Regions from separate parts of the Alkaliphilus flagellatus genome, predicted to be linked through region 2. Evidence: a T-box and tRNA genes for the amino acid it is inferred to sense, from the RefSeq annotation. Region 2 holds a T-box; the other holds one or more tRNA genes.

Region 1 (15,558 bases), on a different contig from region 2:
AGTTGTTTATCCTTCAACTCCAAATGATGCTCTGGGATTAATGATAAGTGCTATAGATGAAGATAACCCAGTAATGTTTGTAGAGCATAAAGTTCTTTATGCTTTAGAAGGGGAAGTGGATGAAAATATAAAACCTATTCCTTTAGGATTAGCAGATGTAAAAAGAGAAGGTAATGATATTACTATAATAGCAACAGGGAAAATGGTCCATGAAGCATTAAATGCGGCTGAAGTATTAGCAAAAGATGGTATAGATGTTGAAGTAATAGACCCTAGAACATTATATCCTCTTGATAAAGAAACCATATTTAAATCTATAGAGAAAACTAATAAAGTTGCAATAGTTACAGAAGAAACAAAACGTGGAAGCTATGCAGGAGAAATTTCCGCTATTATAGCTGAGGAATTTTTTGATTATCTAGATGCACCTATAACTAGAATATGCAGTTTAGATACACCGATACCATTCTCTCCAAAGCTTGAGGACTATGTAATACCAGATTCCCAAGATATAGTAAATGCTATTAAAAAGATGTTTTAACTAAGAGAGGTAACTTAAGTTGCCTCTTATACGAGGTGAGTATATGAATAGCATAGGAATAATTGCAAATCCAGCATCCATAGGTTTTTCTACCTTGTAAATATAAGAAAACCTTAGAGTCGGCTTAAAAAAGTGGATTTTTTCAAAGATAATATATAATTGGGAGGAAGCTAAATGGCAAAAATTATAACTATGCCCAAACTTGGGTTAACAATGACAAAAGGGAAAATTGTTAAATGGTATAAAAATGAAAATGACCAAGTAAAAGAAGGAGAGAAATTATTTTCTGTGGAAACAGATAAACTTACTAATGATATAGAAGCTAAAGACAGCGGAGTTTTAAGAAAGATAATAGTTCAAAGTGGACAAGACGTGCCGTGCCTACAAGCAATAGCCATAATTGCAGATGCTAATGAAGATATATCTGCTCTTTTATCGGAAACAGGAGGAGAGGATACCTCTACTGTAGAGAAAAAGAAAGAGGATAATTTAGATGTTAAAACTAAAGAGGTAGCTAAGAAAATTGATAGAAATATAAAAATATCACCAGTTGCTAAAAAATTAGCTATAGAAAATGGTATAGACCCATCAGAAATTATAGGCACAGGGCCAGATGGAAGAATAGTTTTAAAGGATGTAGACAAATTTATAGATGAAATAAGTAAGATAAAGATAACTCCAGCAGCAACTAAAACAGCTAAAGAACTAGGTATAGATCCAACAATAATCAATAAAGATGGCAGAATTAGAAAAGAAGATATATATAAGTTTGATAATTATAGAAGACTTAATGAAAAGGCTAATCCTATAGATAAAAGAATTCCAATGAGTACAATGAGAAAAGTAATTGCAGAAAGAATGACTTATAGTTGGAATACATCACCAGTGGTAAATTATGATATAAGAGTTGATGTAAGTAAGCTTAAAGAATTAAAAAATGAATTAAAGTCTGTTGCAAATGTTACATTTACAGATTTAATAGTAAAGATAGTATCTAAGCTTTTATTGGAATTCCCATTAATCAATAGTTCTATAGATGGAGAGGAAATTATACTTAGAAACTATGTAAATATGGGGGTAGCAGTTGCACTAGAGGATGGATTAATAGTACCTGTGGTTAAACATAGTCATATTAAAGGATTAAAGGAAATTTCAGATGAAATAAAAGATCTCGCGTATAAAGCTAAAAATAATCAATTAGCATCTGATGAGCTTAGTGATGGTACTTTTACTATCACTAATATAGGAATGTTTGGTGTAGAATCCTTTACTCCTATAATCAATCAACCAGAGTCAGCTATACTTGGAGTAAATGCTATAGTAGAAACCCTTGCATTAGAAAATGGAAATGTAGTAAAAAAACCTTTAATGAATCTATCACTTACAGCAGACCATAGAAATATAGACGGTGCAGTAGCTGCTCAATTTTTAGCTAAATTAAAACAATATATAGAAAGCCCATCGATGATGCTACTTTAGGAGGTGAAAAAATGAAGATAGTTGTTTTAGGAGGAGGACCCGGAGGATACGTTTGTGCTATTAAGGCAGCCCAATTAGGAGCAGAAGTTACTATTGTAGAGCAAGATAATATGGGAGGAACTTGTCTAAATGTAGGTTGTATACCAACAAAGGTACTTCTCCACTCTACAGAGATTTATAGACTTTTAAATAAAGAATCTGCTGATCTAGGTTTTGATATGGATAATTTGAAAATAAATTGGAACACTGTACAGAACAGAAAAGATATGGTTGTAACCCAATTAGTAGATGGAGTAAATACTTTATTAGAGTCAAATAAGATAAGGATTATAAAAGGAAAAGGCCAATTTGTATCTAAAAATCAGATAGAAGTTATATCAAATAATAATGATAAATCTTTAGTTAATTTTGATAAGGCTGTTATTGCCACAGGTTCAAGCCCTGTAAAAATACCAATAGGAGGTGTAGAATTAGAAGGCGTACTTACTAGTACAGAAGCTCTATCCTTAGATAATATTCCTAAAAGCATGTGCATAATAGGCGGCGGGGTAATAGGAGTAGAATTTGCTAATATTTATTCTAATCTAGGCTCAAAAGTTACAATAGTGGAAATGCTTCCTAATATAGTTTCAAATATGGATGAAGATATTGTTAACTGCTTAAAGTCACAGTTGATTGAATCTAATATTGATATATATACTAGTACAAAGGCAGAAAAAATTGAGAAAGAAGAAAATAAGTTAAAGGTTATCATAGCTACGCCTTCGGGAAATAAACATATAGCGTCAGATAAGGTTTTAATGTCTACAGGAAGAAGACCTAATATTGAAGGTATAGGATTAGAAGCTATAGGTGTAAAGATTGAAAAAGGAGCTATAGAAGTAGATAAGAGTATGAAAACTAATGTAGAAAACATATATGCTATAGGAGATTGTGTAGGTGGAGCATTACTTGCCCATGTAGCATCAGCTCATGGTATCATTGCTGCTGAAAATATTATGGGAATATTCACACCAATTGATTTTAAAACAATACCATATTGTGTTTATACAAAGCCAGAAATTGCATCTGTTGGATTAACAGAAAAACAAGCTTTAAACAAAGGATATAACGTTAAAATTGGAACATTCCCCTTATATGCAAATGGAAAATCTCTTATTATGGGAGATGTAAATGGATTAGTTAAATATGTGGTAGATAGTAGTACAGATGAAATACTTGGACTTCATATAGCAGGTCCTAATGCTACAGAGTTAATAGCAGTAGGAGCATTAGCAATAAGACTTGAGACAACAGTGGATGAGATTATATCTACAATTCATGCTCATCCTACTGTTAGTGAAAGCCTTTGTGAAGCTGCACATGCAGTAAATGGGAATGCTATACATTTACCAAATATTTAGTATGAAAATTAATATAGTAGAAAATTGTATTTTAAAATTTTGTTTAAATGCCACTTTCTTAGATGAAGAAGGTGGCATTTTTCTGCAAACTATACATATAAAAACTCCACTTGGTTATAACTATATTGGATAAGGAGGAAAATATATGTTCTTTGATGATTATTTAAAAACTGGTAAGATTTATCATATTGCACCAATTAATGATTTAAAGCAAATTTTATTAAATGGAATTAAATATGATGATAAAGTCACTTATGGAGATAAATATTATGACTTTCATTGCTTTATTGATAGCTTAAAGCCATCACATATACCATCTTGGGTAAAAAGAAAAAAATCCATATTTGCAACAATGAATTATCGTGATCATCCTAATTTTTACTCTCATAATGTTGTAATGGCATTAACTATAGATCCATCAAGATGTTGGATTGCTAACGAAAATAGAGCAAATCAAACATATGAACCCTTTGTTTTACAAGAAGTAGAATTCTTAAATGGAGCCGAGGAATATATGAAACAGGAAGGTAAACGTCTAATAGAAGAATATTGGGAAACATCATTAAGTTTTGAAGATAACTTAAATAAACGGATGGATTTAAAGGAAGGCTATGATGCAGAAGTTTTAATATTACATTCTATTGATCCTAAAGATATTGAAATATTATATATAGTTTCTGATCATAAGGTTATGGAATTTAATGAGTGGAAGAAAGTATTTTGTAAAGGTAAATAAGACATTTTATGATATAATATTTGCATAAACAAGTAAGGATAGGGGATGCAAATACAGATGGAAATAGGCAAAATACCTACAGAAGTGTTAAAGGAAGTAATTTTTTCTAATATTAAACATAGACGATCTGAAGTGTTGGTTAGACCTAATATTGGTGAGGATTGTGCAGTAGTAGATTTTGGTGATTATGTTTGTGTAATGAGCACCGATCCAATTACTGGAGCTATTAAGGACATTGGTAGTTTGGCAATACATATTTCCTGCAATGATATAGCTTCTAGTGGTGTCGAGCCACTTGGAATAATGTTGACTATTATGGCACCGCCGAATACAACTAAAGAAGATTTAAGTTATGTTATGGCAGAGGCAAATAAAGCTGCTGCTTCTATTAATGTAGAAATAATCGGAGGCCATACAGAAATTACTGATGCTGTTAACCGAATGATAATTAGTGCTACAGCTATAGGCAGACAGGCTAAAAATAAATTAGTGCTTTCTGAAGGTGCAAAAATTGGAGATGCAGTGTTTATGACTAAACACGTAGGACTAGAAGGGGTAGCTATAATAGCTAGAGATTTAGAAGAAAAATTAAAAGACAAAGTTAGTTACGATATAATTAAATCTGCTCAGGAATTTTCTAAAGATATAAGTGTAGTTAAAGAAGGAATTCTGGCTAGCAGTGTAGGAGTGCATAGTATGCACGATGTTACTGAGGGTGGAATTTTTGGTGCTCTATGGGAATTAGCAGAAGCATCAGGATTAGGTATAGAAGTATATGAGGATAATATAAATATAAGGGAAGAAACAATGCAAATATGTAAGTTGTTTTCAATTAATCCAATGAGATTAATTTCTAGTGGAGTTATGGTTATTACTATTTCTCAAGATAAGAAGGATTTGATGGTTGAGGCTTTTAATAGTAAAGGCATGGATATAACAGAGATTGGAAAAGTTATAAAAGAAGGACGTATAGTTATAAAAGGAGATAAACTAATAGATTTAGAACCTCCATATGTAGATGAGTTATATAAAGCATTTGAAAGTTAGTATACTATTAATTATAGGGAAGGGCATAAGTCCTTCTTTTTTTGCGCGCAATTTTTTATTATATGCAATTTTTTTCCATTTTATTCGTCAAAAACTATAGTATTATTACATATTAATTACAATTTACCATATTCATTGACATAAGATTTTACATAATGATATAAATAATAGTAAAGGAAGCCATTGGTAATAGAAATTAATATTATTGAGTGGGCTAGTGTTCAAATTGTTAATAAAAAATAGGAGGGGACCAATGAGAAAATTAATTCCGAGTATATTAGTTCTAATAATTTTAATTACTTCTCTTACAGTTTCTTTTGCAGATGGATCTTTGAATAAGATTTTATTAAAAGAAAATGGTATAGGGAAAAACTATCAAGTAGTAAATCTTAAAATAGATGGCAAAACAGTAAAATCTGCAGATGTGCCTCCTATAATTTACCCACTAAATAATCAAGAAAGAACTTTAGTACCATTAAGAGTTATTATAGAACATTTAGGGGACAAGCTAAATGCTGATATTGGGTGGGATGAAGCTAAACAAGAAGTAAAAGTTAAGACTAAAGATAAGGAAATACTTTTAAAAATTGATAGCCCTGTAGCTTTAGTTAATGGTGTTCAAAAAAGACTTCCAGACAATATTCCTGCAAAGCTTCTTGCAATAGGAGATAACAGTAGAACTATGGTACCGGTTCGTTTTTTTGCAGATGAGCTTGGACTTAGTGTAGGTTGGGATGAAAAAACTGTAACTGCTTCAATAGACATGCCTAAAGTGCCTGAAAAAGAAACTGAAGAAGAACCTATCATCAATCCACAGCCTCCACAAGAAAATGTTGCAGACGTTACAGATGTTAGAGTTGAAATGAATGGATCTATACCTCAAATTCGTATTAAAACATCAAAACAAATTGATTACAAACAGTTTAAGTTAGCAAATCCTGAAAGGCTAGTAATTGATCTAAATAATGCAAAATTAAATTTGAGTGACAGGAATAAGCTAGAGAGTAATGGAACTTTACATATTCAAAGCAATAGTGAGGTAATAAAAGGTGTTAGAGTATCACAATTTCAAAATGATCCATTTGTAACTCGAGTTGTAATGGAGTTAGGAAAGTCAACTGAACATGAAATAAGCTTTGATGAGAAAAGTGGAGAAATTGTAATAAACTTTACTAATTATATTCGTAATGTAAAAAAAGAAATTATGAATACAAAAGAAGTTATTGTTATTGAAGGAGATTCTGTCGCTGATTATAGTATAATGCAGTTAAGTGACCCAGAACGTTTAGTAGTAGACATTAAAGGTGGAGTGCTACATAGTAACTTTAAAAATAATCTTATAAACATAGATGGTAAAGTAGCAAAGACAATTAGGGTTTCTGAGCATACACCAGAAAATAACGGTACAAATGAGAAAAATGTACGTGTAGTAATAGATTTTCAAGAAAATAGTGGTTATAATGAAGCTTATGCAGAAGTGAATGGTAATAAATTATATTTACATTTAGAGGGCGAACCTTTTAAAGCAATAAAGTATGAGGAAACTGGATGGACAACTTCAAGATTTACACTAAAGGGTTCAACGGTTACTAGATATAGTATAGGACGTCAATTAGCATCGAATTTAATAGAGGTAACAGTTCCTAAAAAAGATATTGAGCTTGAACTGGCAAGTCTTAATATTAATGACCATATTATAAAGTCGATTAATATATCAGAAGACTTAAGCCAAAGTAATTACAATGTAAAATTAGAATTACAAGATTCTGTAGAACATAAGTTACTTTCATCTGAACAAAGTCAAGATTTAGTATTAGAATTAAATAATAAAAATGCTAAATACAGAGAAATGCTTGTTGTTATTGATCCTGGACATGGGGGTAGAGACCCGGGTACTACTTCTTCAATACTTAAGATGCATGAATCAGAAGTTGTATTGGATATATCTACAAGACTTAATAAATTATTGACAGAAGCCGGCTTTAGAACTTATATGACCCGTGTAGATAACCTAACCCCTAACACCAAGTTAGAACTACAAGATCGTGCAGATGTGGCAAATAGTTTGAATGCAGATATATTCATTAGTATTCACGCAAATGCTGCAGAAAAGGTACCTACAGCTAATGGGCTTGAAAATTTTTATCATCCCAGTGATATAAGGGGTAAAAAGCTTGCAGAGGTATTTCAATCCGAAATGATTAAGAATTTAGATATAAACAGTAGAGGGGCAAAGCCAAATAACCTGTCTGTACTTAGAAATACAACAATGCCAGCAGTATTAACAGAAACAGGTTTTTTAACAAATGCTGGAGATGAGGCAAAGCTTGCAACAAGCGAGTATCGTCAACAAGTTGCAGAAGCAATGTTTAAAGCAACTGTTAGATATTTTGAAGAAACAAGATAAATATTAAAGAATAGAGACTATTTTTAGTCTCTATTCTATTTTGATATTAAGTGTTAAACTTCTAGTTAATAATTCTGAAATATTAATAAATAATATTAGATGATTAAAAACAAATTTGAGGTATAATAATTATTAAAAGGAAATGTTTTGGAGGGGAAAATATGGAAGCTGTTTTGGGTTATTTATTAATTTTTTTAGCACGATTAACTGATGTGAGTATGGCTACTATTCGTATGATTATGGTAGTAAGGGGAAAACGGGTAATCGCTGCATGTATTGGATTTGTCGAGGTAACCATTTATGTGTTGGCAATAGGAAAGGTACTTAGTGGTATGGATAATCCATTAAATGTGCTTGCGTATGCCTCAGGTTTTGCTACAGGTAACTATGTAGGTATTTTTCTAGAAGAGAAAATGGCCCTAGGAAATATTATTGTACAAGTAATTTCAGACTATGAGGTTACACAATTAGTTGAAAAACTAAGAGATAATGGTTTTGGAGTTACAGTAATAGAAGGCTATGGACGAGAGGGCATAAGACACCTTTTAAATGTATCCCTACAAAGAAAACATTTATCCAAACTATATAATGTAGTAGATAACCACGATAAAAAAGCTTTTGTTACAGTAACCGATGCTCGTGCTATTCGTGGTGGATATTTTGCAGGTTTGAAGAAGAAATAATGAATAGTTAAGAGTCCTCTATAATATAATTGCAATATAAGACTTTCTTCTAACACGTGGAAAGTATAAAGGAATTATATGATTGGGGGACGGAGTATATGAGATCTTTGCGGTGGTTAGCTATTTTGCTTATAGTTTTATCCGTATTTTTATTAACTGCTTGTGGAGTTTTTAGAAAAGACAAAGATGTTAGTTTAGTTATTGATACAGGTGTACTAGAAGAAGATGGATTAAGAGAAACCGTTCTTTATTATCGAGATCAAAAAGGGATTATAGTTCCAGTTATGAAAAAGATACCCTGGGAAGATGGAATTGCAAAGGCCGCTGTAAGCCTACTAGTAGATGAGCCAGGAGTTAGAGATGACTTAGCTACCGTAGGATTATTACCAGTGTTGCCTACTGGAACAGAAGTAATAGGAATGTCAATAAACGAAGGATTAGCTAAAGTAGATTTCAATGATAATATTCTATCCTATGATACTGAAATTGATGAAAAGACTATAGTTCAATCACTTGTATACACATTAACTGAATTTGAAGCAATTGATAAAGTTCAGTTATTGGTAGATGGCAAGGAAATTAGTAAGCTTTCCTTTGGCACAAAAGTTAAAACTCCTCTAGAAAGAGAAAACATTAACTTGAGCTTAGAGTTACAAGAAGAAGAGGTACCAGTTGTAGTATATTACAAAACTACTACCAACGGTGAAGACTCTTTTTATATTCCAGTAACTAAAGGAGTTAGTGCAATAAAGGCAGATATTAAAAGTGTTTTAACAGCATTAATTGAAGGTGCACCTGAAAACACTGGACTGTATAGTGAATTACCAGCAGGTGTAATGTTAAATGATGTTTATGTAAAAGATGGAGTTGCATACATTGATTTAAGTAAAGAAATTGAAAATATGCCTAATAACAAAGCACATCAACAATCAATGATCTACGAATTAGGTCTTACATTAAGAGAAATAGAACCTTCAATTTCTCAGATTCGTATTTTATCTGGAGGAAAGGAAATAAAGTTAAATCCAGATGTAAGCTTAAATCTACCAACCTATTCAAATAAACATTAATTGAACCGAGATAATATCTCGGTTTTTTATTGTACTATTGAAATCATCAAAGATGATTTTTTGTATATAAAAGGCAAACTATGATACAATATTATATGAAAAACATTTTATAAATACATATAACTTGAGGGAAGGAAGATGATCTTTGAATAGAAATAATGGAAGAAGCTATGACGAGTTAAGACCTGTAAAATTTACAAGGAATTATACAAAATATGCCCAAGGTTCGGTATTAGTAGAAATGGGGGAAACAAAGGTAATTTGTACAGCTACTATCGAAGATCGTGTGCCTCCTTTTTTGAAAAATACGGGAAAAGGCTGGATAACAGCAGAGTACTCTATGTTACCTAGTTCTACACAAAGTAGAAAGGTAAGGGAATCAAGTAGAGGAAAAGTAGAAGGAAGAACCCAAGAAATTCAAAGATTAATAGGTAGAGCATTACGTTCTGTAGTCGATTTAGATTCTATTGGAGAAAGAACTATATGGATAGACTGCGATGTAATACAAGCCGATGGTGGTACCCGCACAGCTTCAATTACCGGATCTTTTGTGGCATTAGTGGATGCTTTAAATAAGCTTAAAGAAGAAGGAACATTAAAATACATACCAGTTAGTAACTTTGTATCTGCTGTTAGTGTAGGTATAATAGAAGGGCAGACTATGCTAGATTTATGTTATACAGAAGATTCGACTGCTAAGGTAGATATGAATATAGTAATGACAGATAGAGGGGAATTTGTTGAGGTTCAAGGGACAGGAGAAGAATCACCCTTTAGTAGGGAAGATTTAATGGAGTTATTAAGACTTGGTGAAAAAGGAAATACTGAGCTAATTAGACTTCAAAAAGAGGTTTTAGGTACTATAGCTGAGGAAGTTGGCAAAATTAAAGAAAATAAAACTGAAGAGAAAGATGCACATAATGGAGGCAACAATGAAAAGTAGAGAAGGGTTTAAAACTGTATATCAAGCAGTAATTGCAACAGGAAATAAACATAAGTTAGAGGAAATAGGTGTAATTTTAAAAGATTTTCAATTAGAGGTTCTTTCTATGAAGGATGTTGGATTAGATGGACTAGAAATAATAGAAGATGGTAATACATTTGAAGAAAATGCACTAATTAAGGCAAAAACAGTTATGGAGAAAACGGGAAAACTAGCCCTTGCAGATGATTCTGGATTAGAGGTTGATATATTAAATAACCAGCCTGGAATATATTCAGCTCGATTTGCTGGAGAGCATGCAACTGATAAGGAAAATAATGATAAGCTTCTTAAACTACTTAAAGATATTCCGTTAGAGAAGAGGAAAGCTAGATTCGTTTGTGCCATGGCGGCTGTATTTCCTAACGGAGATATTGTTGTTTTAAGAGGAGAGTGTTCTGGTGTAATTGGTTTCGAGCCAAAAGGTACGTCTGGTTTTGGTTATGATCCTTTGTTTATAATAGAGGAATATGGTAAGACATTCGCAGAACTAGGAGAAGAAAGGAAAAATAAGATTAGCCATCGTGCTATTGCTCTAGAAAAGTTAAAAGAGGAGCTAAAAACACGATTAGAAGGTGAGTAGGTTGAAAATAGGTGTAATTAGTGATAGTCATGGAATGTGTAAATATATTGATTTAGCCATGGAACATTTAAAAGATGTAGATTTAATTATCCATGCAGGAGACAACTATAAAGATGCAAAGTATATAGAAAAAAATTATAATATTAAAGTAGTAGCAGTTTCTGGTAATTGTGACATAGGGGGCATAGAAGAACGAATTGAATTAATAGATGGTAAAAAAATTTTTATTACCCATGGTCATAATTATGGAGTAAAAATGAATATAAATGTAATCTTCTATGCAGGTAAACAAAATGATGCGGATATAGTTATATTTGGTCATAGTCATATACCATTTTATGCAGTAGAAGAAGGTATGGTATTACTTAATCCAGGCAGTACTAGTTTGCCTAGAGGTGGATCAGAAAAAAGTTGCTGTATTATTACTATTGAAGAAAATATAAAGGTGGACTTTATTAATATATAGTTTCAGGGGGAAGGCGGTTTGCCTTCTCTTTGTACTATAAAAAATATAGTATAATATAAAGCTGTAAAATTGCTAGATATCTGATGAAAATTATTAAATATTAGTTTTTGAGAAATAATAAGAAAAACCTTGAAAAACAAAGTATAACTTTTGTATTTTATGTACATCTTTAATAAGGAAGATTTATATGGATTGAAGTTTAATCTTAAATTATGTATACTAGATTTCGTCGCTAAATGAACCTTCTAGGATGGTAGCTATATTCTGAGCACTTGGAAGTTCAGTATGAATTTTAAGTCCGCCAGAAGTCGATAGGATAGCACAATACGACTTTTCTTTAGTTAATAACTAATAAGTACTTGACATAATAATGATTATATGGTAACATTATTAAATGTTAAGACATTAATTAAATATGCGGGTGTAGTTCAATGGTAGAACGTCAGCCTTCCAAGCTGATCGCGAGGGTTCGATTCCCTTCACCCGCTCCATTAAACATGTACCTATAGCTCAGCAGGATAGAGCAATGGCCTTCTAAGCCATGTGTCCGGGGTTCGAATCCCTGTAGGTACGCCATTTTTATGGTGGATGTAGTCAAGTGGTTAAGACACAGGATTGTGGCTCCTGCACTCGTGGGTTCGACTCCCATCATCCACCCCAAATGTTGGGATATAGCCAAGTCGGTAAGGCAACGGACTTTGACTCCGTCATTTCGCAGGTTCGAGTCCTGCTATCCCAGCCAACTTAATATTTTCTACGGGTAGGCCGTAGACACGCAGGTGTGGCGGAATTGGCAGACGCACTAGACTTAGGATCTAGCGGGTAACCGTGGGGGTTCGACTCCCTTCACCTGCACCACATGCGGAAGTGGCTCAGTGGTAGAGCATCGCCTTGCCAAGGCGAGGGTCGCGGGTTCGAGTCCCGTCTTCCGCTCCAATAAATAGGTATCTATAGCTCAGCAGGATAGAGCAATGGCCTTCTAAGCCATGTGTCCGGGGTTCGAATCCCTGTAGGTACGCCAAAGTAAAAAGTTAGATTAAGATAACTAATCTAACTTTTTTGTTTTTGATAATATATATTTATGTATTTCTAGTATTATAAATCGGTACAAGAAATATTGCACTAGAAAAAGATATAGCAATTAGAATAAGTGTAGAGGTAAGTTAATATGAGCTGACATGATGTGTCTTATGATAAAAGTTCCAACTATATATACACTACTGTGTCTTATACAAAATGAAAAATACGTATATTGCAAAAAATATTAGAGTATGTTATATTTAGAAGGTATCTATTTTATAATCTAAATACATGCGCCCTTAGCTCAGCTGGATAGAGTAGCTGACTTCGAATCAGTTGGTCGCAGGTTCGAATCCTGCAGGGCGTGCCAAAAAATATCAGCATCCATAGGGTGCTGATATTTTTTATGCCCAGCGGCAGGGAACTCAATTTGAACAGGTACGACCAGGCAATGATCTTCTAATCCAGAATTTATGTATGAATTAAAAGGTCACCCATATGAGAGTCGGTATAAAGTCCTTTAAGAATGACTACTAATTTATTAGTAGTCATTTTATTACCATTTCATAAAACCTTTAATGCTGATTCAGATTAGGGGTATTGTGCTTATAATAAGCACAACAGGTTAAACATGCTTAATTAATTATTATTTTATATTGTGATACTGAGACAAAAGTTGATCAAGTAATTCGCTCAGTTTAACTACCTCTGAATCAGTGAGATTGTATTGTTTTTTACATATCAAGTTATGTAGCTCAACCTTAACAATTTCTATTTCATTGATTAATTCTAGCAACTTAGTTTTGTTACACAAAATACATACCCCTTTTCGATAATTATTACATTTAACCTGTTGTACTATGGAAATTTTACAGTAGAAATAAGGTAAAATATAGGAATATAAATAAAAAACTAAAAAATACTTAGGCCACAGTAGAAAATGGATATAAATGAACTAATATTTATGCTGATTCAATTTCTAAATTTGATCTATTGACAATTCTATTTGAATATGATATTCTTTATCAATAAGAGCGAGATGAGTATATAATGTAAGAAGGGACGAGATTGTGATGTTATTATCAAAAGCAAAGATCGGTCAGACCTTTAATATTAAACAAGTAGAAGGTAAAGAAAACATAAAAAAGTTTCTTTTTACTTTAGGATGTTTTGAAGGAGAAGAGATTACTCTTATTTCTAAACTTGCAGGGAATTATATAGTTAATATTAAAGATAGCAGATATGCACTTGATGAAAATATGGCAAAATATATTGTATTAGAAGCATAAACTTAATGTTTAGTTTTGTATCAAATATTGCATCATAGATATGCTATGTATCATAGCATATTATATTTGTTTTGTTATTGATAATGATTATTAATATTAAACAAACTTTTATAATGAGGGGGATTCACTATGAAAATAGCATTAACGGGTAATCCTAATTCAGGGAAAACTACATTGTATAATGCAATTACAGGGAAGGCGGAGTCTGTAGGGAACTGGCCTGGTGTTACCGTAGCAAAAAAAGAGTCAGATCTTAAGAAAAAGTATAATCCAGATGGAGTTGATGTAAGAATTGTTGACCTCCCGGGTACATACTCTATTTCACCATTTACTGGTGAAGAAGCAATTACTAGAGACTTTATCTTAGGAGAAGAGCCAGATGTAATTATTAATATTGTCGATGGAGCTAACGTTAGTAGAAGCTTATTCTTTACAACTCAGCTTTTGGAATTAGGGATTCCTGTCATTATTGCTCTTAATAAGAGTGATATTGTATCTAAAAGAGGAGATGTTGTAGATCAAAATGCTTTAAGTAAAGCTTTAAATTGTAAAGTTGTGGCTACTACTGCTACATCAGAAAATGGATTATTAAATTTAATTAGTGAAGCTATTAAACTTGGTAAGGAAAAGAAACCTCAAATTGAACCTAATTTTGTAGGTAAAGATTCCAAAGATCCTGATACCGCACGACAAAAATTTGTAGATGAAATTATTAGAAAATGCCAAGTTAAAAAAAGAGATGCTAGAGAAGTTAGTTTCTCTGACAAAGTTGATAGAATTGTAGCACATAAATGGTTAGGGTTACCGATATTTTTCTTGATAATGTGGGCAGTATTTTCATTTTCTATAGAAGGACTTGGTGGATATTTATCAGAGTATTTTAATGAGACCCTATTTGGAGAAATAGTACCAGATGTAGCAAATGGTTTGTTAGAAGGACTGGGAGTTAGTCCACTGTTGCAAGCTCTTATTGTAGACGGTGCTATTGGCGGCGTCGGAGCTGTTATAGGCTTTTTACCTCTAGTTATGGTATTGTTTTTTTGCCTATCACTACTTGAAGATTGTGGATATATGGCTAGGGTAGCAGTAGTAATGGATCGATTCTTCAAAAAAATCGGATTGTCTGGTAAATCTATTATACCAATGATCGTAGGTTCTGGTTGTGCCATTCCTGGTGTTATGGCAACAAGAACAATTGAAGATGTTAATGAAAGAAGAATGACTACAATTCTTACTCCTTTTGTACCTTGTGGTGCTAAACTTCCAATTATAGCTCTTTTTGCAGCAGTATTTTTCCCAGAGAATATTTGGATTGGACCTAGTATGTATATTATTGCTATTGGAATGATTATAGTTGGTGGACTTTTATTAAAGAAAATTTTCGTGTGGGAGAATACATCTCAATTTATTATGGAGCTTCCAGAATATAAATTACCTAGTTTAAAATATGCTTTTCTACAAATGATAGACAAAGCAAAGGCTTTTATTTATAAAGCCACAACTATTATACTTGTATGTAATACACTTGTATGGTTTGCACAAGCATATAGTTGGGGACTTAAACCAGTAGAAGATCAAAGCTTAAGTATACTTGCTTCCATTGGAACATTAATTGCTCCTATTTTAATTCCACTTGGATTTGTTGGATGGCAACTTGCGGCAGCCTCAATAACAGGTTTTATTGCGAAAGAAAATGTTGTTGCTACATTTGCAGTGCTTTTAGCTGTAGCTTCAGAAGAGGCTCTGCATTTACCTGGAGGTGCTTTAACAGAATTTTTCACACCTGTAACAGCATTTGCTTATCTTGTGTTTAATCTATTTACTCCGCCTTGTTTTGCAGCAATTGGGGCCA
Region 2 (15,558 bases):
TGTTCCGCAGATTTGCATTTCAGCATGTAAAACCCAGGTACTTAAATCCACTGGCGGCGTCTTAATCCCCTCTGGAATGTATTGACCGTATGGCATTGACGTTGGAACCTTGCATTCAAAAACCTCTTGATAAAACGCTAAAACTTCTTTGCAATTACCACTAAATACAAGATATGGTGTAACCATGTTAGCCCTCCTTTTTCTAGTTTCTTCTTGATTAAGTACCTGTTATTGTAATAATCTTAACGGGTTACATCCCCATCAAAAGTACCTTTTATTCAGGTATATAAATAAAATTCTGCAAATAATATTAAAATCCTTCAGCTTAAGTTTACTTAAATAACATAAGTAGGTTGCTGAATAAATCAAATCTCACTATTTAAGCTAAGTTGAATAGCATACAAAGTAGAAAACTTTCCTGCTCAAGATATTATATAAAAGTGTTCCATAATATTGTTTTTTCCCTTAATTTTTGTTCCAAAATGCAAAAAACAATAAAAATAGGGCGTTATTTCTTAAAATGCCCAAGAAATAACACCCTTATTTTACCTTATGCTAAATCTATAAAACCTTTGGTACACAAAGCCTTCAAGGTCTCAACCAACTGTTTTTAATCCTTATTTCGATTGGTCTTTGTTGATAATCGCCGCATGTGCCGCTGCTATCAAAATAGATCAATCGGCATTTTTGCACATTATGGAACACTTTTTGTGGCCATTGTTGAACGTTAATATATGGGATGCAAATGCTTTTTTCTAATTTGGACGACTGTCTCCCAAAACCCAACTAAAAATCTAATTTTACTAATCAATGGGAACTACATTGTTTCCTTTGAAAGTATTTGCTTATCCATATTACTACTTTTCATTCCCATTATAAAAGCAGGGAATATTAATGACCATCCAAATAGATTCAATAATACACCAATGCCAACAGAACCTATGGTCAAACCGCAGTTTAGAAGATATAAAATTGGAATATATAAAACAAATATCATAAAAACACTCGGCATCATTGCTATAAACTTAAGAATATCATGTTTTGCTAGTAACTGAACAAAGCAAAATAGAATTGAAAATGCTACGGGAAGTACGAAAACATATACCGCACCTTCAAGGTATATACTTGCAATTATAGCCATAATTAGATTCAAAGCTATTCCTGCCAGCATAAACTCCACTCCACTATTATCCTTTCCTTTGAACCTATTACTCGCAAAGCCAAAAACAAATATCGCTCCCACCATAACTGCTAAGTATATTAAATTAGCATGAGGAATGTGTGGTAGGTATATTAAATTGAATTTCAGTCCGTTAATCTTAGATAAAATATAAGGAATTAATGTTGCCAATATAGCAAGAAATATTATTGCGAAGGAAGTTGTTATTGTATTTAAAATGATTTTTCCAATCTTAAGTTTTTCTTTTTTATATGCCAAAATTGTTAGGGCTATAAAGCTGATTACTACAACAACAAGTAGTACGCTTGCAGTGTTTTCACTATATCTTACAACCATACTTGGGGATATATTAAAAAATATTTCATTTGTTGTTGATTCAAAATCTAATAATTTGTCCTTAGGGGTGAAAGCGAAACTTCTGGCAATGTTAAAAATTTGCTCCCCATAATGCTGCATTGAATTTAAATCAATATTTTCATAACTATCTTGATCCGTATGATAATAGTCAAGACTATCAACAACAGCGAAGTTTAAACCATTGAATTTGTGCTTAAGAAATACTGAAAAATCGCTTCCATTTGGCATGTTTCTATAGATGTCAGTGGCAAAAGAAAAAGCAAATGGATTTTTTGCATTTTTAATAAAATATTTTATTAAAGCAGAGTTTTTATCCCCAGTTTCAAACATTATTACAGGTCCCTTGATACCTCTGGCTTCAATATTGACAACAAATTTAACATTTTTAAACGCTTCAGCATTTTTTTCAAGTTCATTTACAGCTCCATCTAAATCTGCTTCTTCAGAATCAGTAAATAAAATTTGTATATCATTTTCTAGTGGAATATTTCGAGCCTTTATAGCCCTAATTGTTTCAAGTATTGTAACAACACCATATCCATCATCTCCGGCACCATACGACACTCCTTTTTGTGGACTTTTATTTTTATAATCCCATCCATAGGCAGAATCATAGTGAGCAACCAACAAAATTGCATCATCTGATTTACCTTCTATTCTTCCATGAATGTTTTTGATTCTATAACCAGGAAAGGTGTTACTCTTTCTTCCAACGTCATATTCTGAAGTTACAGGATTTAATCCCATTTTTTCCAGCTCATCATACAGATATTGATATACCTTCTCATGGGCTTCTACATCAATAATTGAGTGAGGTTCCCTTGTAATAACTTCTAAATGTTTTGCTGCATTTATAGCTGAAAATCTACTTTCATCAGAACCAGTATATACCTTAGGAGTTGATAAGGTATGGAACCCCAGAAAAACTCCAATAGCCAAAACTATACAGAATGTTATAATATATTTTGTATTACCTTTCATAATTTTTTAGCTTCCTCCTTATTTTTATTGCTTTATTTTCTAATATCTATAAATTGGTCACGTTCACTGTAAATCTTTTCTTTATAAATTCATATCTGGATATTAAAGCAGTTAAGCCTAAAACTACAACAATAAACATTGAATAAAAATCCATATAGGAAGCTACTATTCCCCAGGTTTCTCCTGCTAACCTGCCTAGATAAATGAGCATCACATTCCAAATGAACGTTCCAATACTTGTTAAGAATATGAATGGTTTTAAACTCATATTCGACATCCCTGCTGGTATTGATATTAGGCTTCTAGCAATGGGAACAAATCTACAGAAAAATATTGCCTTTTTGTCATATTTGCCAAACCAACTTTCTGCTTTCCTAACATCCTCTTTCTTTAAATGTAAAGCCCTGCCAAGTCTACTATCAAACAAACGCTCTAAGCGTTCCATATTCAGTAATCGGCCAATCATATACAAAATAATCGCTCCTAAAACTGAGCCCAATGTTGCAGATACAACACTTGTCCATATCTTCATGTCACTAATTGTAGTTGCAAAACCACTAAAGGTTAAAATTATCTCTGAAGGTATGGGAGGGAATAAATTTTCAACAGTAATTAAAAGAAAAACTCCTAAATACCCAAACTTATTTATGATCTCTAAAATAAATTCTTGCATCGTACATCCTCCATATCTAAATATTTTTGTTTACATTTTTAACGTCCGATATTCTACTCCCAAAACTCAATATTATTATCTACTTAATATAATTAGGTATTAACCTAAAAAAATATGCCTTTCCGTATTCTAGGGAGCTTTGCTATGAAAAGTTTTGCATTTAGCTCCGCTCCTTATCTACAGTATAATAATTTTGTAAAACATATACTTAATTACAGTTAATAATTAATGAGTAATTTTCCTAGCAACCAAAGTATCTATTAGCTTGTATAATAGTAATAAGCCTAAGAAGGCTAATGAATACAATCCTAACATAAAGTTAATTGCAAATAACCAAAACCTTCCCCCTAAACCAATGCTTATCATAACTTGAATTAATATTATTGCAAGAACGAAAATCATCACATACCCTATAAGATAGTAATGGCTAGGCAACTCAAATATTCCAGTATTTTTGGAAAGTGAAGTAAACTCATTTACTTGAAATTGACTTATAGCTGTTCTTACTGCTTCATCTTTTGTTTTGCCGTTTGATTCTAAATCTTTTACAAAGTCGTTTAAATACTGTTTTAAATCCTCTTTCTCATTTTTCTTCATTATTAAGCTGTTGACGTACGAGTCTATATTATCACTCTTTCTGTAAATCGCATTCACCTTAATGTGGTCTACATAATTTAAAACGCTCCATACGAATGCACTCCCTATAGCAGTTCCATATGTTATAAATTCAAATCCTACATTAATATCAGGGTTAATTTTATTATTATAAAGCGAAAACACAAATAGTATCATGGAAAGTAGTAATAACCATGAGTATCGAATATCTGATAGGCTGAATATCTTTTTTATCCATAACTTCATAAATAAAACCTCCTAAATAAATTTTCCAACTACCTGGACTGTTTCTTTCCAGTCATTAATTAACTGAAACAACTGCTCTTTTCCTAGTTCGGTTATCTTGAAATATTTCCTACGGCCACCACCGGATTCATCTCCCCAATAAAAATCAATAGCTTTTTGACTTTCCAGCCTTTTTAGCGCCAGATACATGGTAGCCTCCAGGATTTCAAAGGCACCCTCCGTTTTCATTTTTATTATTCTTGATATTTCATAACCATAATTATCACCATTACTTAATACACTTAAAATAAGTATGTCAATAGTACCCTTCAACATTTCCTTATTCATAATATCACCACCTTTAAAAGTACATAATAATATTATGTACTTAATTATTATTAGATTATCACAACTACTTAATAATGTAAAGTACATATTTTTCATTGGCTTCTTTTTCTCTTCTTAATTTAAGTCTTTAAGTAAATTATCTAAGACATCCTAAACCCAATTTACTTCATCTCCTGCAATTTGTTACAAGTCCGGTCGAGTTGTCTCTCCCGGGCTAAAACCCTCGGCATAACTAACACAATTTCACAATTATAAAAATTGCACTAGGATACATAAATGCACTTCGTAACAAAACAGGTACTGTCTCATAATTACTTAAGGACAATACCCTCGCTTTATTTTTTACTTTATCTCTCAAATCCTTCTTTTCTTCATTTTAATTTCTACATCTGAAAACATAATATTAATTCCTCCAAAATCACATTATCCCAGTCTCGCATTCTACTAATAATATAATTATAACATGTTATAATATCAAAAATATGATACTACACCTTAATTTTATTAAGTTACAGTGCCCTTTCTATATTTATAAAAAAAGCACACCAAGTCTATATTTATAAGACTTGGTGCGCTTCACTAATACTATTTAATTTTTACTTTGATTAGTCTCGGTTGTTAATCGCTGCATGGGCGGCAGCTATCATAATAGACCAATGGCCATTTTTACGCATTATGGAACACTTTTAAATTTCGTTCTTATACTTTGAAGACCAGTCTTTCCAATCAAAGTCTTCTTGTTTTTGTAGTGCTTCTTGCATCCTTTCAAAGGATGCTTTATCTATAGGTACAAAAGTGTCTCCTGGTATAGGACGAAACTTGGGAAGACCCAATTTTCTTATTATCCCTAACCCTAATTTATAAGATATTAGCAATTTGTGAGGTACAACATAGGGCCATCTGGATCATTATCTTAAAAATTTTAGTGGTGTAAAATTTTTTATTGTTATTGAATCTTTGGATTGATAGGGCGTGTTTGAGAGATATCATCATTCCCGTCAAAGAAATGTTTCATTCCTCTGACCAAAGAGTCATCTTCCAAAACACTCCATAGATGATACCCTAAATCTTCACGCTTAAGTAAAACCTCTTCTAAAACCTGAACAGTACCAAAATCCTTAAGTTCATGAGCACGTGCAATTGTTTTTCTTAACATATGTTGAATTTTTATTTCATGCTCAAGGTCATTACGTAAAAAGTCGCGCATCGTATATCGACCTTCAACTTCATGTTTGATATAGGATAATTCATGTTGTGTCACAGGATGTGCCGTTGGAACTACCCCTAATCTTGCTACTCGCTCACCGACTCTATCGATATGATCCTGTGTAACATCAATATGTTCATCTAACAAATGATGTAAACTTAAGAAAGATTCTGCTCCCTCTGTTAACCAGTGATGCTTTGTATATTGGTGTAACGCAACATTTAAAGCGCATAAGTGATCATCAAGCATTAGCCCCATTTCTAAACGAACATCAGCTGGAAGACTGATCCCAGACCCTTCAGATCTTACGGTTCTTGGCTCCTGACGTAAAACCATATTTTGCGGATGGTCTGTTGTATGTCCTGGCATAGTTGTGTCAAAACCAGATTTTGATAATTTAAAGTCATCTTGAAACTTACTTACGTTTTGTTGAACCATTTTAAAGTCCTTGTTCAAAATCTCATTATGGTTTTCATTTTGCATGTTTCCACCTCTTCATTTTTTTATCATTAATTTTACCCTGCTTAATTTTCCCCTTTTTAGATTATTTATGTATAAGAAGAAAGAAGGAATTTATTTTAGATAGAAATTACATATATAAGAAAGATTAGAATTTTATTCGAGCGTTAAGAACAAAAAACAAATCGAATTAGAAAAAAGATTATGTTCTTTTATTTGGTGAATGTAGAAGGCGAAGTGTCTCTTTTTGTTAAAGTAAAGGGCAGGTTAGCTTAATAAGGGATAAATTACTAAAGAGGGAGAAAATATTAAGTTTGATATTGTCTCAAACTTTAAAAATAGAGTTAAGTTAAATGTGAGTTAGTAAAAAGTTAAAGGGTAAAGGATTTATCTATACTGTCTTTCTTTTGCTTTGAAAATATTAATTAAATATTAGTCACGTTTTATATTGAAACCATTCATTATAATTTAATTGTTCGTCTTCTAAACGACAGATATGGTATTTAGGAAATACTAACTTTTATTCAGGCGATAAGGGAAATAATAGAGAACATTGATGAGCGGAAAAAGGGCTACGTTTATGATCCAGCAAGTAATGACTATTTTTATATCCACACCTTCGTGAAGATATGTGGCCATTTTTTCGATTTAATTGATTTATTCAAGAAACTAGGGCTTTAGTAAAAGAAGAAAGGACATTACATATTAGTCATATCTAATATGTAATGTCCTTTAACTTATCTATCTTTTTTAAATTAGGTCATCTGAATAAAACAAGATGTAGGTATTTTTGATGTCCTGTAAAGTAAGCGGATATAGCTTATACTCAATTAGCCTTCTTCTGATTGTAGAATACGAAACACCAAGTACTTTGGCTAACACTAAGAGATAGCACCCTTATTTTTTCTATACCGAATCTCCCAAACCCTTGGTATATAAGGATTTATTACCTTTGACCAGCCTCTTTTGAGCCTTACTTCAATTGGTCTTTGTTGATAACCGCTGCCTGTGCTGCTGCAAGTCTTGCAATTGGCACACGATATGGCGAACAAGAAACGTAAGCTAATCCTAATAGGTGACAGAATTCAATTGAGTTTGGCTCTCCACCGTGCTCTCCACATATTCCCAGCTTAATATCTGGTTTTGTTTTCTTCCCAAGGTCTACTGCAATTTCCATTAATCTACCTACGCCTTTACGGTCTATTCTTTGGAAAGGATCCTTTTCAAAGATATTTTTATCTACATATTCTCCAAGAAATTTACCTGCATCGTCCCTTGAGAATCCAAAGGTCATTTGGCTTAAATCATTTGTTCCAAAGGAGAAGAATTCTGCTTCTTTGGCAATTTCATCAGCTGTAATACAAGCTCTTGGAATTTCAATCATTGTTCCAATTAGATATGGTATCTTTATATCATTTTCTTCAAATACTTCTTCAATAACGTTAAGAATTATTCTTTTTACCTGCTCAAATTCTTTAATTTCTCCAACTAGAGGTACCATTATTTCTGGAACTATTATATATCCTGTAACTTTATGAACATGAATTGCTGCTTCCATAATAGCCCTTGTTTGCATTGCATATATTTCTGGGTACGTAATAGCTAAACGGCAGCCTCTATGGCCTAACATAGGGTTAAATTCTTTCAAATCATTAACTACATCTAATAAATCTTCTTTTGATACTCCCATTTCATTAGCTAATTTTATTACATCTTCTTCTTCATGAGGTAAGAATTCATGTAGTGGAGGATCTAATAATCTAATAGTAACTGGTAATCCTTTTATTGCCTCAAATAATGCAATAAAGTCTTCTCTTTGCATTGGTAATAATTTAGCTAAAGCCTTTTCTCTACCTTCTAATGTAGTAGATAATATCATTTGTCTAACTGCAAAGATTCTGCTTTCTTCAAAGAACATGTGCTCTGTTCTACAAAGACCAATACCCTCTGCTCCAAACTCTAATGCTTGCTTTGCATCTTTTGCAGTATCTGCATTTGTTCTAATTTTTAATCTTCTAAACTCATCAGCCCATCCCATTAAAACTGCGAAGTTTCCTAAAAGCTCTGGTGTTTGAGTTTTAACTTCACCTTTATATACAATTCCTTGACTTCCATCTAAAGAAATATATTCACCTTCTGCAAATTGTTCTCCGCCAACTCTCATAACTCTATTTACTTCATCTATACGAATTTCTCCTGCACCAGCTACACAACATTTACCCATTCCTCTTGCTACTACGGCTGCATGTGAAGTCATACCGCCTCTTCCTGTTAATATTCCTTCTGAAGACACCATTCCTTCGATATCTTCTGGAGATGTTTCAACACGAACTAAAATTGCTCTTTCTCCTTCATTCTTTGCTTTCACTACATCCTCTGGTGTAAAGTAAATTTTACCTGTAGCTGCTCCAGCAGAAGCTGGCAATCCCTTTGTAATAACTACAGCTTCTTTAAGTGCAGCTTCATCAAATGTAGGGTGTAGAAGTTGATCTAATTGCTGTGGCTCTATTCTAAGTACAGCTTCTTCCTTAGTTATAAGTCCTTCTTCTACCATATCAACTGCTATATTAATAGCTGCCATAGCAGTTCTTTTACCATTTCTTGTTTGAAGCATATAAAGTTTTTCATTTTCAATTGTAAACTCAATATCCTGCATATCTCTATAGTGATTTTCAAGTAAATGAGTAACCTCAACAAACTGATTATATACTTTTGGCATTTTTTCATTTAAAACTTGAATTTCCTCTGGAGTACGAATTCCTGCCACTACGTCTTCCCCTTGAGCATTTAATAAAAACTCACCAAATAGCTTTTTCTCTCCTGTAGACGGATTTCTTGTAAATGCCACACCAGTTCCACATGTTTCTCCCATATTACCAAAAACCATGGATTGAATATTTACAGCAGTTCCTAAATCATCTGGAATTTCATGTAGTTTTCTATATATTTTAGCCCTTTGGTTGTTCCATGATTTAAATACTGCCTCTACTGCCATAAGTAACTGCTCTTCTGTATCCTGTGGAAAATCCTTACCCCACTCTTTTTTAACAACTTTTTTAAATTCTTCTACTATATCTTTTAAATCTTCTGCTGTTAAATCTGTATCTTGCTCAATGCCTCTATCATGCTTTCTTTTTTCTAAAATTGAATCGAACTTATATTTTTCTATGTTAAGAACAACGTCTCCAAACATCTGTATAAATCTTCTATAGCTATCATAGGCAAAACGCTCATTATTAGTAGCTTTAGCAATTCCTTTTACAGATTCATCATTTAATCCAAGATTTAGTATAGTATCCATCATACCAGGCATAGAAAAAACTGCTCCAGATCTAACGGAAACCAGTAACGGATTAGATATGCTACCAAATTCTTTGTTTGTAGTAGCTTCCAGAGCCTTTAGCTCCTTTAGTATTTCTTCCTTTAACTCAGTCCATAATTGACTATTATGTTCATAGTATTGATTACAAGCCTCTGTTGTTACTGTAAATCCTGGAGGAACTGGAAGTCCTATTCTAGTCATTTCCGCTAGATTGGCGCCCTTTCCTCCTAATAATGATTTCATTTCTAAACTTCCTTCTTGAAAAGCATAAACTAATTTTTTCAACAATGCCACCTCCAAATTTTATATACACAAGTACTGAATAAATATTTATATGATATGAAATATATCTAATATTTTCATTAAATTTAATCTTAAATTATTTACCGTTGGAAAATTTGTGCCCCATGTCTTTAAAGATTTCTAAAATAATACCAGCACTTTCTTCAACAGCTTTTGATGAAACATCAATAACAGGACAACCTAGTTTTTTCATAATTCCTTCCGCATAATCCAATTCCTCAAGAATTCTTTGCATACTTGCATAGTTGGCCTCATTTTTTAATCCTAAAGCCTTTAATCTTTCTTGACGTATTTCGATTAGTTTCATTGGATTAGTAGTTAATCCTATAATTTTCTTAGGAGGAATCTCATATAGCTCTCTTGGAGGTAAAACCTCTGGTACAAGAGGAACATTTGCTACCTTTAGATTTTTGTGTGCAAGGTACATACTAAGAGGAGTCTTTGATGTTCTCGAAATTCCAGTTAATACTATGTCTGCTTGTTTTATTCCCCTTGCATCTTTACCGTCATCATACTTAACAGCAAATTCAATAGCTTCTACTTTTCTAAAATACCTTTCATCTAGTTTACGAATTAAACCTGGTTCCTCTTTAGCTGGAATTTTCAATACACTTTCCATAGCGTGTAAAATAGGTGTCATTACATCAGCGCAAGGTATATTTAAAATTTTAGCTTCCTCTATTAAAACTTTTCTGAGTTCAGGAACAACAATAGTAAAAACTATTACTGCATGTTCATTTTTCGCCTCATCCAATATTTCGAAAACCTGTTGTTTTTCATTTATATAAGGAAATCTTCTTACTTCATAATCTTCAATGTTAAATTGACTAACAGTAGCCTTGGCAACTTGTTCTGCTGTTTCTCCTATGGAGTCAGATATAACATAAATAACAAGATGTGAACTCCCCATTTCTCTCCTCCTATTCTTTGCATAGTTCTACAAATAACTTTGTGATATTACTTTTAGATATTCTTCCAATTACTTTAACTATATCTTGCCCATTTTCTTTTATTTTCTCGACTACTGGTAGACTATCAACTTCATGATCCATAATTTTAATAGCAGCCTCGAGAGCATTATCCTCTGGTGATACAGTAGCAATATTAGGACTCCTAGTCATAATCATACCTACAGGTACTTTATTCATATCTACTCCACCCATAGCACTCTTTAGAAAATCTTTTCGTGATACAATACCTGTAAGAGATCCTTTAGAAACAACAAAAATAGTCCCAACATCTTCTAAGAATAAAGTCACCACGCCATCATAAACAGAACTTTCCTCCGTTACTATAATCGGTATAGACATAATATCTCGCACCTTCATATTTTTTACTTCTTGGGCAAAAATATTAACACTAGATTTACCTGAATAAAAGTAACCAACTTTAGGTCTTGCATCTAAAATACCCACCATAGTTAAAATTGCTAAATCTGGTCTTAGTGTAGCCCGTGTTACACTAAGGCTTTTAGCAATTTGTTCACTTGTAATTGGCTCATTTTCTTGTACAATTTTGATGATTTTTTTTTGTCTGATTGACAGTTCTATGGAAATCACCCCTTTTATATGTTATGCTATTTCCTAATGTGTTATATTATATATCTAATTTAGCACATTTGATATTATATTTCTATAGTTTTCCTCATTTTTAATAAAAAAATCTTCTCATGCTATCACATCGATTCTTGTAGTACTTAAATTTCCAACCTTCGTCTTAAAATTTTGAGTGCTAAAAACATTGCTAACTTCTACTTCTTTAGTATCTCTAATTAACTAGAAAAATTTACTCTTTTCTAGATAGCAAAAAATTACCTAAGGTTATCCCTTAGGTAATTTTCAAATTTAATATTTTAATTTTTCATCTAAATAAGCTTCTAGATCTTCAATAGAAATTCGCTCTTGTTCCATAGTATCTCTATGTCTAATTGTAACGCAATTGTCCTCTAATGAGTCATAATCGAAGGTAATGCAGAAAGGTGTTCCTATTTCATCATGTCTTCTATATCTTTTTCCTATACTTCCTGCCTCATCATAGTCTACCACATAATTTGCAGATAGTTTTTCATAAAGTTCTAATGTCTGATCTTTTAGCTTTTTAGTAAGAGGAAGTACAGCAGCTTTGAAAGGAGCTAATGCTGGATGTAACTTTAATACTACTCTTGTGTCCTTTTCGTCAATAACTTCTTCTTCATAGGCATCAACTAAAAATGCCAACATCACACGGTCTACCCCTACAGAAGGCTCTATACAGTATGGCACATATTTTTCATTGGTAACAGGATCTTGATAAGTAAAGTCTTCACCAGAATGCTGACTATGCTGTTTAAGGTCAAAGTCTGTTCTATCTGCGATACCCCAAAGTTCTCCCCATCCAAATGGGAATTTATATTCGAAGTCAGTTGTTGCTTTACTATAATGGGATAGTTCTTCTTGACTATGATCACGAATACGAAGATTTTCTTCCTTCAAGTTTAGATTTAATAGCCAGTTTTTACAAAAATTCTTCCAATAATCAAACCACTCTAAATCTTCTCCTGGCTTACAGAAAAATTCTAACTCCATCTGCTCGAACTCTCTTGTTCTAAATGTAAAGTTACCGGGTGTAATTTCATTTCTAAATGATTTTCCAATTTGCCCTATTCCAAATGGTACCTTTTTTCTTGATGTTCTTAAAACGTTTTTGAAGTTTACAAAGATTCCTTGTGCTGTTTCAGGTCGTAAAAATATTTCTGTACTAGAGTCTTCAGTTACCCCTTGGAATGTTTTAAACATTAGGTTAAATTGACGAATATCAGTAAAATCTTTTTCACCACATTCAGGACAGTTAATACTTTTTTCTTCTATGTAGGATTTCATTTGTTGGTTACTCCAACCATCTACAATAGTTTCTTCATTTTGTTTTTGCATATAATCTTCTATTAACTTATCTGCTCTAAAACGAGATCTACACTTTTTACAATCCATTAATGGATCACTAAATCCTCCAATATGTCCTGAAGCTTCCCATGTTTTTGGATTCATTAAAATAGCAGAATCTAATCCAACGTTGTATGGACTTTGTTGAATAAATTTTTTCCACCATGCTTTTTTAACATTATTCTTTAATTCTACTCCCAATGGACCATAGTCCCATGTATTTGCAAGACCTCCATATATCTCTGAGCCTGGAAAAATAAATCCTCTTGATTTGGCTAGAGAAACGATTTTTTCCATTGTTTTTTCTGTTGTCATTTTTATACCTCCTATTCAGTTTTTAGTTTAAAAAAATAAAGTCCTCCATCCCTAACTCTAAAAAGTTAGGGACGAAAGACTATTCTTCCGCGGTTCCACCCTAGTTGGCACAAGTGCCCACTTTAAATAGTATTGCTCAAAAGCGCCATTCATTAATAAACTATACTAGGCTTACACCATCCCTAGTTCGCTAATTTAGTTACATCAATTACTCCTCTTTATCACAGCAATGTATTATCTAATTTATATTTTAATTTATCAAATTATATACATTTTGTCAATATATGAAATCGCTCTTAAAATTTCTATTGGTTTTTTACAACTAAATAATTTTACTTAATTAATAATCTGCTCCATCATATAAATCGTCTAAGGTTTCGTCTTGATCTTCCTTATCTAATATAATGTCACTTTTTTTGTTCATCATATTTACATCTACACCTTTTTTTCCTCTAACCATGTTTTTAAGTTCAGTAACAGTTTCTCCGGCCATTTCATTGATATCAACAATTTCACCATTATTTTTAATTATCTCTATGGTTGTTTTAGTAGCTATTGCTGCAGAAACTCCTAACAAAGATACAATAGGAGCTAACATTACTCCAATGGCACCAGCGGTAACTGGAACATTAAGAAGAATTTCACCATCTCTTTTTAACATAATGCGAGACACATTTCCTTTTTTAATTAGATACTTTAGCTTTTCTATTATTTCGTTTCCTGCTAAAGACATAGTATTCATCCATGTTTTACCGTTTTTTTCTTCAATAGATATTATAGACTCTACAACATCTCCATTATTTTGTTCTAAAGCTTCCTTTGCTTCTTTATAAGACACACCTGTTCTCTCTCTAACTATATCAACTTTCTCTAGGTTAATATCCATAATCTCTCTCCTTCCTATTCTAATTTTTCTGCTACTTCTAAACTCTTAAAATCGTATTTACTAACATGTGTTAATATATATTGCTTTAGTATTTTTTTTAATTCATCATTTAAATAGCTACTAATTTTTAATCTTTGTATTTCAACCATATCTCTTGTTAGTAAATATGTTGCTAGTTTAATAGTTGTACTTCCAATTTTCATTGCATAGGGATCTATGCTTAAGCATAAAGGACATATTATCCCTCCTTCTGTGGAGCTGAACTTCCAAGAAGAAGCTTCTTTGCGGTTGCAATGGACACAACCTGATAATTGCGGTTTATATCCACTATAATTCATAAGCTTTATTTCAAAAGCACGAACTATAGTATTAATTTCCACATCATCCTTTTTTAATAAATATAATGTCTTTCCAAAAAGATTGAAAAGTCTATTATTTGTCTGACCCTCTGTTATTACAGCCTCTACCAATTCGACTAAATAGGCAGCATAGGATAGTTTTTTTAAGTCTTCCCTTAAGGGATAAAATATCTCTTTTGCATCACATTGACTAACTGTATATAAGTTTCTACCCTTGTATAGCACAAATTCGCTATAGCAAAAGGGCTGAATTCCAGCTAGCAAATTACTTTTTGGTCTACGAGCCCCTTTAGCAATAGCATTAATCTTCCCTGCTTTTCTAGTGAAAATTGTTAGTATACTATCAGTCTCTCCATATTTCTTGTTTTTTAATATAAAACCTTCAGTGGTAATTAACATTTTAAATTTTCTATTCTACCTTTCTATAGGAATGGTCTTAAATTTTTTAAAGAGTTGCAAGCCATTCACCATATAATGTAAACAATTACTATATTATTGTAATCTCTTTCATCTCTAATGGTGCTTTTTTATTAACTGTATTATTATTGCTACAATGCTTATCATAATCCTTTGTATATAAATAAGCATAGATATTACCAGTTTCCTTAAAGATGTTCCACATAGTTTCATTTAACATAAGTAGCTCCCCTTTCATTTTATAGTTTGTTATACTATTTTTTGTATTTAGGGGCCTACTATACATTGTAAATTTTGCTATTAATTTTTTTGTATAATATTTAAATATATAAGGAAGCATCTAATATACTTCCTTATTTTTTAGATATTTGGTCTATTCTTTAATCGTAGCCAAAGGTTCTTAATGTACTTTCACTATTTCTCCAGTCTTCCTTTACCTTTACCCATAGCTCTAAGTATACCTTCGACCCTAAAAGTTTTTCTATATCTTCTCTAGCACTTTTCCCTATCCCTTTTAATTTTCTACCACCTTTACCTATAATAATACCTTTGTGGGATTTTCTTTCACAGTATATTGTAGCATGAATATCAACCATATTTTTATCTTCCCTTTGCTTCATTAAGGTGGTTTCCACAGCTACTCCATGTGGAATTTCTTGATCTGTATAATGCAGAATCTTTTCTCTTATCATCTCTGCTACAATTAGACGCTCTGGCTGATCCGTAACCATATGTTCTGGAAAATACTTTGGTCCTTCAGATAAATATGATACTATAAGATTAATTAAGTTGTTTAAATTAGCACCCTCTAATGCTGATATTCCTATTATATGCTTAAATAGATTTGTTTCTTCGTATTTATCATATAACTTATTTAAATCTTCTTGATTCATTTTATCAATTTTGTTTATTACTAAAATAATAGGAGTCTCTATACCTTCTAGCTGCTCCATAATATATTGATCTCCAGGACCAATCGAAGTACCCTCATCT

The links. The T-box of region 2 lies ahead of KQI88_RS04590 (glycine--tRNA ligase). A T-box ahead of a tRNA ligase gene usually reads a tRNA of that ligase, here a tRNA-Gly.
Region 1: it has a tRNA-Gly gene. The T-box ahead of KQI88_RS04590 (glycine--tRNA ligase) is inferred to sense a tRNA for this amino acid. The anticodon was not compared.

Annotation. Positions count from the first base shown of each region.
Region 1 is NZ_JAHLQK010000007.1:52,388-67,945, forward strand. It holds gene KQI88_RS16590 (alpha-ketoacid dehydrogenase subunit beta) at 1-541, shown strand, start outside; gene KQI88_RS16595 (dihydrolipoamide acetyltransferase family protein) at 716-2,020, shown strand; gene lpdA (dihydrolipoyl dehydrogenase) at 2,032-3,423, shown strand; gene KQI88_RS16605 (hypothetical protein) at 3,569-4,159, shown strand; gene KQI88_RS16610 (AIR synthase family protein) at 4,217-5,206, shown strand; gene KQI88_RS16615 (N-acetylmuramoyl-L-alanine amidase family protein) at 5,460-7,613, shown strand; gene KQI88_RS16620 (DUF2179 domain-containing protein) at 7,775-8,296, shown strand; gene KQI88_RS16625 (GerMN domain-containing protein) at 8,395-9,366, shown strand; gene rph (ribonuclease PH) at 9,512-10,309, shown strand; gene KQI88_RS18730 (XTP/dITP diphosphatase) at 10,299-10,931, shown strand; gene KQI88_RS16640 (metallophosphoesterase) at 10,924-11,397, shown strand; tRNA gene KQI88_RS16645 (tRNA-Gly) at 11,815-11,888, shown strand; tRNA gene KQI88_RS16650 (tRNA-Arg) at 11,897-11,973, shown strand; tRNA gene KQI88_RS16655 (tRNA-His) at 11,982-12,057, shown strand; tRNA gene KQI88_RS16660 (tRNA-Gln) at 12,063-12,139, shown strand; tRNA gene KQI88_RS16665 (tRNA-Leu) at 12,173-12,255, shown strand; tRNA gene KQI88_RS16670 (tRNA-Gly) at 12,259-12,333, shown strand; tRNA gene KQI88_RS16675 (tRNA-Arg) at 12,342-12,418, shown strand; tRNA gene KQI88_RS16680 (tRNA-Arg) at 12,711-12,787, shown strand; gene KQI88_RS18735 (Spo0E family sporulation regulatory protein-aspartic acid phosphatase) at 13,064-13,231, opposite strand; gene KQI88_RS16690 (FeoA family protein) at 13,491-13,706, shown strand; gene feoB (ferrous iron transport protein B) at 13,836-15,558, shown strand, end outside.
Region 2 is NZ_JAHLQK010000001.1:981,912-997,469, reverse strand. It holds gene KQI88_RS04640 (VOC family protein) at 1-186, opposite strand, end outside; gene KQI88_RS04635 (M20/M25/M40 family metallo-hydrolase) at 818-2,518, opposite strand; gene KQI88_RS04630 (DedA family protein) at 2,565-3,191, opposite strand; gene KQI88_RS04625 (hypothetical protein) at 3,417-4,052, opposite strand; gene KQI88_RS04620 (PadR family transcriptional regulator) at 4,065-4,379, opposite strand; gene KQI88_RS04615 (hypothetical protein) at 5,066-5,212, opposite strand; gene KQI88_RS04610 (Dps family protein) at 5,326-6,069, opposite strand; gene ppdK (pyruvate, phosphate dikinase) at 7,019-9,655, opposite strand; gene KQI88_RS04600 (pyruvate, water dikinase regulatory protein) at 9,747-10,580, opposite strand; gene KQI88_RS04595 (helix-turn-helix transcriptional regulator) at 10,591-11,229, opposite strand; gene KQI88_RS04590 (glycine--tRNA ligase) at 11,515-12,903, opposite strand; T-box leader at 12,968-13,137, opposite strand; gene KQI88_RS04585 (DUF4342 domain-containing protein) at 13,244-13,789, opposite strand; gene recO (DNA repair protein RecO) at 13,804-14,547, opposite strand; gene KQI88_RS04575 (YqzL family protein) at 14,636-14,785, opposite strand; gene era (GTPase Era) at 14,946-15,558, opposite strand, start outside.